2 linked regions of the Tistrella bauzanensis genome follow. The main gene of each other region encodes a partner of the protein of the gene in region 2 in a complex. Links are inferred from orthologs where the notes say so. Each region holds a gene or a part of one and is shown on either strand. Other genes may lie near its edges.

Region 1 (3,116 bases), on a different replicon or contig from region 2:
CACCGCCAGCAGGCCGCGCTCGGCCTCAACCGCGATCGCGGTTTCCGGATCGTTCAGTGCCCGCACCCACCCGGCCGTGCGATCATCGGCCGCGCGGCATTCGATGCCGATGGCGCCCTGGGCGACCGCCGGCAGCATCACCGCCGGGTCGATCGGGCTGCGGACGACCTCGGTCAGCTTCAGGCGGTTCAGGCCGGCCATGGCCAGCAGGGTGGCGTCCATCCGCCCCTCGCGCAGTCGTTCCAGCCGGGTCTGGACATTGCCGCGCACCGGCACGACGACAAGATCCGGGCGGGCGGCCAGAAGCTGGGCCTGGCGGCGCAGGCTGGCGGTGCCGACCACGGCGCCGGCGGGAAGGTCGTCGAGGGTGGCGGCGGTCAGCGACAGAAAGGCATCGCGCGGGTCTTCACGCGGCAGCAGCGCGCCGATGATCAGCCCCGGCGGCAGCTCGGTCGGCATGTCCTTCATGGAATGCACCGCCAGATCGATGGCGCCGCTGATCAGCGCTTCCTCGATCTCTTTGGTGAACAGGCCTTTGCCGCCCAGTTCCACGAGGGTGCGGTCCTGCACCCGGTCGCCCGTGGTGCGGATGACGACGACCTCGACCGCACCCGTGCGGGCGAGGTCGGGATCGATGGCGGCCAGCCGGCCGCGCACCTCGTTCGCCTGTGCAAGGGCGAGCGGGCTGCCGCGGGTGCCGATACGGAGAAGCGGATGCGTGACCATGACGGGCCTGTGTTAGTGCCTGAATTGCGGTTTGGGAAGTGGTAATCGGCGCCGGGAGCCGCTACCTCTTGCCGCGGATGACCGGCCATGACCGGCCGACATTGCGGGAAACCTGCCTGATGACCGCCCGGACCGCCACATATACCGTTGGGAATGCCGTCGGAGAGACCAGTTCCGCCCCGTCGATGCGGCCGCTGATCTGCCTTGGGATCGAGAGCAGCTGCGACGAGACCGCCGCCGCGGTGGTGGTGTCGGACCCGGCCGCGCGCGCCGGCGAGGGCCGGCCGCTGGGCCATATCCGCGCCCATCTGGTGCTGTCGCAGATCGACGAACACAAGGGTTTCGGCGGCGTGGTGCCCGAAATCGCCGCCCGCGCCCATATCGACCATCTGGACCGGCTGGTGGCGGCGACGATGGCGGAGGCGGGGATGACGCTGGGCGGGCTGGATGCGATCGCGGTCACCAGCGGCCCCGGGCTGATCGGCGGCGTGATGGTGGGGCTGATGACCGCCAAGGGCCTGGCGCTGGGGGCGGGGGTGCCGCTGATCGGCATCAACCATCTGGAGGCCCATGCCCTGACCGCGCGGCTGACCGACGGAGTCGATTTTCCGTTCCTGCTGCTGCTGGTATCGGGTGGGCACTGCCTGATCGCCGAGGTCACCGGCCATGGCCGCTATCGCCGCCTGGGCGCCACCATCGACGATGCGGTGGGCGAGGCCTTCGACAAGACCGCGCGACTGCTGGGGCTGGGCTATCCGGGCGGGCCGGCGGTGGAGCGGGCGGCCGCGACCGGCGATCCGGCGCGCTTCGCCTTTCCCCGGCCGATGATCGGCCGGCCGGACTGCGATTTCTCGTTCTCGGGGCTGAAGACCGCGATCCGCCAGGAGGCGCAGCGCCTGAAGGTGCTGTCGCATCAGGATGTGGCCGATCTGGCGGCGAGCTTTCAGGCGGCGGTGGCCGACAGCATCGCCGACCGGGTGGGCCGCGCGGCGAAAGCCTTTGTCGCCGGTCATGGCCGCGGCGGAGCGTTGGTGGTGGCGGGCGGGGTGGCCGCCAACGCCGCGCTGCGCGCCCGGCTGGCCGGCGTGGCCGGCACCCATGGCCTGCATCTGGTGGCGCCGCCGATCCGGCTGTGCACCGATAACGGCGCGATGATCGCCTGGGCGGGGATCGAGCGGCTGATGCAGGGGCCGGTGGATGCCGGCCAGGGGCTGGATCTGGTGGCGCGGGCGCGCTGGCCGCTGGACCCCGATGCCGAACAGGTCGCGGCCGGTGGGCGCGGCCGGCATCGCGGCTGATCAACCACGGTTGATGCGCCGATGCAGTTCTATCGCCCCGGCTGTGACCTTTCGGGATAGGGTTAAGACTATCTTAACCTTGTCCGGGATTTCCGATGCCGCATCTCACTCCCCTTCGCGCGGCCGCACAGCGCGTGGCCATGGTCAGCGGTCTGACGGCGATCGCAGCCCTTGGCGCCTGCGCCCAGCAGACCGGATCGCAGCCCTTGAGCGGCGGTTCCGCGCCCACGGTTTCTGCGACGGCGCCGGCGGCGGGTGCCGCGCGCGTGCCGGTGATGATCAGCGTGGTGCATGGCGGCCAGCCGGTCAGCGGCGCCACCTGCCTGATCGGCAATGATCGCGGACAGGTGCGGGTGACGCCGCCGGCGGTGGCCGAGGTACCGGTTTCGGCGGCGCCATTACGGGTGGCATGCAGCGCCGCCGGCCTGGTTCAGGCATCAACCCTGGTTCTGGCACCGGGGCCCGCCAGCGACACCGTCTTGGCGGCACCGCTGCTGGCCTGGGGGCCGCAGCCGGCATCGGCCGCCACCACGACGGCCGCCACGGGCTATCCCGGACAGGTGATCGTGCCGCTGGCGCGCCTCGACGCGGTCGCCGCCGCTGCCCAACGCGGGTCCAGCCTGATCGATGCGGGCTTCGCCGCCGCCGACAGCGATGGCGACGGCCGGGTCAGCCGCGCCGAATACGACACCGCCCTGGCCACCCTGGCCGGCGCCGGCCTGACCCCGCCAGCCACCGCCTTCACCGGCGCCGACAGCGATGGCGATGGCAGCCTGACGCTGACGGAGGCGCGGGTGCTGGGCCGGTGACGGTCAGCATCGGGTATGAGCCAGAATGACGGGACTCAGTCGCGACATCATAGGTCTGGCGGTTTCGGACTCGGGCGCAAACGGCCGCGCGAAGGCTGACGGCCACACCCCGTCAGCGCGGCGCGGCCGTGTCCGTGACGGCGGGGGGCGATGGCGGGGCGACTGATGATGGCGGGGCAAGCCGGGGCGCCGGGGTCGCGACGTATTCGGTCCAGCCCAGCCGCAGCGACAGGGCCAGGCAGGTGCAGACCAGCAGGGGCTTCACGATGCTGGTGCCCCGGGC
Region 2 (3,159 bases):
ACACCGCCGCCGGTTTCGAGCAGCGTGTCCTCGTGGCTTTCCAGCAGTTCGATCGCACCCCCTGAGCGCGTGGCCAGTTCGGCCCGCAACCCCGCCAGATGCGCCGACAGCCTGGCTGCGTGATGATGGGTGTTGACCACGATCCGCGGCACGCCCACCTCGACCAGCCGGTCGAGCGTCCAGTCGATCAGCGGCCGGCCGGCGACCTCGACCAGCGGCTTGGGGCGATCATCGCTCAACGGCCGCATGCGGGTGCCGAGCCCCGCCGCCAGCACCATGGCGCTGGCCGGCATGCCGCCGCTGCCGGGCCGCCCCGCCGCCGGCTTGGAATGATCTGCCGTCGCAGACCCGGACAGACCAGAATGACCGGACAGATCGGAGGTGGTCATGCGGGGTCTCCTTCGACAGGGCCGGGCGGAACCGCCGTGGTGCGACCACGGGCGTCCCAGGGCAGATGCTCGTCCAGCCATTCGGCCAGAGGGTGCAGAGCCGGGTGCAGCAGATCGTGTTCGATCATCCGCCACACCCGGGGCTGATAGTCCAGATAGCGGGGCTTGCCGTCGCGCAGATGCAGGCGGGCGAAGATGCCGGCGATCTTCATGTTGCGCTGGGCGCCCAGCACCGCGCAGGCGGTGCGGAAGGTCTCGGTATGACCGGCGCCGCCATCGGCATCACCGGCGGCACTGTCGCCAGCGAGGCCACGCCGGCGCGCCAGATAGCGACCGACCATCGCCTCGGCCAGATCGGGAGCGACGTCGCGCCGCGCGTCTTCCAGCAGCGACACCAGGTCATAGGCCGCATGGCCGATCAACGCATCCTGGAAATCGATCACGCCCACCCGCGCCGTGCCGCGACGGCCGGGCAGCCAGAGCAGGTTTTCGGCATGATAATCGCGCAGCACCAGAACCTGTGGCACGCCGACCGTGGCCAGCAGCGGTTCAAGGACGGCGATGAAGCCCTGGCGTTCGGCATCCGTGGCCGTGCGGCCCAGCGCCAGCGGCCAGTACCAGTCGATCAGCAGCAGCGATTCGGTCAGCAGCACATCAGGGCCATAGACCGGCACGTCAAGCGCCGCCGCGCCCGGCCGGTCGTGCAGATCGGCCAGCAGATCGACGGCACTGGCATAGAGCGCCGTCTCCAGCGTGGGATCGCGGTCGATCGCCACCCGGAACAGATCGTCGCCCAGATCCTCCAGCAGCACGAAGCCGGTATCGGCATCGGCGGCCAGCACCGTCGGTGCCGACAGGCCCAGCGCCTTCAGATGCGCGCAGACCTTCAGGAACGGCCCGACATCCTCGTGCGGGGGCGGGGCATCCATCAGCACCGCCGTCTGGCGGTCGAGGCGGAGCCGGTCATAGCGGCGGAACGAGGCATCGCCGGCCAGGACCACCCGCTCGGCACCGCGCCATCCGGCGCGGGCGATGAAGCGCGCCCGCTCCAGATCACGCGGTTCCGGCTCGGCGCCGGCGGCCATGACCACCGGGATGGCGGGTGGGGTGACGGGTGGGACGTCGGTCATCGATCATTCCGTGACGGGGCGGATGGGCCGGACGCATCGGGTGCCTCAGCATCACCGGCATCATCCGCGGGAAGTTCACAGGTATGACGCCCGAGCCGCGCCGTCCAGTCGCCCGGCGCATCGATCGTGACCACGCGCGCGCCATCATCGGCGATGGAGAAACGGAGCCTGAGCGCGTCGCGATCCAGCCGGCCACCGGCACGCTCAGGCCATTCCACCAGCACCAGACCGCCGGCTGCGGCATCCTCCAGCCCCAGTTCGTCGATCTCGTCGGGATCGTCGATGCGGTAGAGATCGGCATGGGTGACCTCGACGCCGTCGAGCGCATAGCTCTGCACCAGGGTGAAGGTCGGGCTCGGGACATCGATGTCGGCGCCGGCGAGGCTGCGGATCAGCGCACGGGCAAAGGCGGTCTTGCCGGCCCCCAGATCACCATCCAGCAGCACCATGCCGCCATCGCGCAGAACCGGCGCCAGCCCGCGGGCAAACGCCGTGGTATCCGCCTCACGCGCAAGGCGGATCGGCCGCGGCGAACCGCCGGCACCGCCGGTGTCGAGCGACCGGCAGGGCCTATTCCCGGATGGTGCTGTCATCGGGGCGTTCTAGCCTGTTGACCGGCATCGAGCAAGGGGCGCGGGACAGATCAGCCCGCAAGCCCGATATGCGCCACCAGCGGCGCGATGATCCGGTCCAGGGCGGCACGGGTCGGCAGATGGCCCAGCCCCTCGATCGGATGCAGCCGCGCGCCGGCGATGCGGGCAGCACCCTGGGCGGCCTGCGCGAAAGGCACCACCGGATCGGCGGTGCCATGGATGAACAGGGTGGGACAGGTGATGCGCCCCAGCAGGTCCGCGCGGTCCCCCGCCGCCTCCACCGCCGCCATCTGCCGGCCGGTGCCCAGCGGCCGATAGCTGCGGGCGACGGCAGCCTCGATCCGGTCGCGGTGCTCGTCATCGCCGGCCGTCAGCGCCGTGCCGTCGAGAAGGCGAGACTGGGCCACGAACAGCGCGACATCGGGCGCGCGCAGCAGGCTCTCGGCACGGGCCGCCCCCAAAGCGTCGCGCACCTCCGCCGCCGCCTCCACCCGCCGCTGGCCACCCGACGACATCATGCAGGCCAGCGACGCCACCCGGCCGGGATGGTTGGCGGCGATGATCTGGGCGATGCGCCCGCCCATGGAATAGCCGACCAGATGCATCCGGTCATACCCCAGATGGTCGAGCAGGGCCACCGTATCGGCCGCCATGTCATAGAGGGTGTAGGGCGTGGCCGGCGGTGCGCCCTGATCGCCCAGCACCACGGGGCCGAAGGCGCTGGACAGCCCGGCATCGCGGTTGTCGAACACCACCACCGGGTGGGTCCGGCGCACGGCATCCAGCAGCGCCGCCGGCCAGTCGGTGGCCTGCATCGACAGGCCGTTGATGAAGATGACCGGACATCCGTCTGGCACCGGCAGCCCCTCCGGCACCTCCGGTGCCAGCTCGGCGCAGGCGATCGTCATGTGGTCCAGATCGACCAGACGGGTTTCGATGACGGTCACGACGCAGAGTTCCTTCGCGTGTCGGATTGTGGACGGCAGATGGGGCGGGACGGATGGTCAGGCGGCGGATATCGCCGCCGGGCGCGGTGCATCGACCGCC

The links.
Region 1: the proteins of tsaE (region 2) and tsaD are in contact, whole or in part, in a crystal structure (PDB 6N9A), measured with the Thermotoga maritima proteins. The link is inferred for Tistrella bauzanensis from one-to-one orthologs. Residues at the interface, in WP_004082108.1 of Thermotoga maritima: Leu37, Gly38, Lys46, Lys57, Val59, Lys60, Ser61, Thr63, Phe64, Thr65, Leu66, Met67, Val69, Pro71, Tyr82, Arg83, Leu84, Asp86, Asp88, Phe89, Asp93, Ile128, Asp130, Glu131, Arg134; in WP_004082750.1 of Thermotoga maritima: Cys10, Asp11, Arg49, His50, Leu82, Gly84, Gly135, Gly136, Glu154, Thr155, Leu156, Asp157, Asp158, Ser159, Glu162, Asp165, Lys166, Arg169, Leu170, Tyr175, Lys213, Thr214, Leu217, Tyr218, Gln221, Arg222, Asn324.

The regions. Positions count from the first base shown.
Region 1 is NZ_BMDZ01000021.1:55,502-58,617, reverse strand. The notes cover bases 166-2,967. They hold tsaD (tRNA (adenosine(37)-N6)-threonylcarbamoyltransferase complex transferase subunit TsaD), read left to right. Parts: upstream 166-911; coding sequence 912-2,024; downstream 2,025-2,967. Other genes in these bases: IEW15_RS10705 (TSUP family transporter), read right to left, coding at 2,946-2,967; IEW15_RS10710 (EF-hand domain-containing protein), read left to right, coding at 2,120-2,833; hemC (hydroxymethylbilane synthase), read right to left, coding at 166-726. Also shown: more of hemC, read right to left, coding at 1-165; more of IEW15_RS10705, read right to left, coding at 2,968-3,116.
Region 2 is NZ_BMDZ01000012.1:16,873-20,031, reverse strand. What follows is about bases 315-3,159. They hold tsaE (tRNA (adenosine(37)-N6)-threonylcarbamoyltransferase complex ATPase subunit type 1 TsaE), read right to left. Parts: upstream 2,113-3,159; coding sequence 1,516-2,112; downstream 315-1,515. Other genes in these bases: IEW15_RS07295 (bifunctional folylpolyglutamate synthase/dihydrofolate synthase), read right to left, coding at 3,117-3,159; IEW15_RS07300 (alpha/beta fold hydrolase), read right to left, coding at 2,163-3,059; IEW15_RS07310 (aminoglycoside phosphotransferase family protein), read right to left, coding at 386-1,519. Outside these bases: IEW15_RS07315 (nucleotidyltransferase family protein), read right to left, coding at 1-293. UniProt on the Escherichia coli protein: Required for the formation of a threonylcarbamoyl group on adenosine at position 37 (t(6)A37) in tRNAs that read codons beginning with adenine.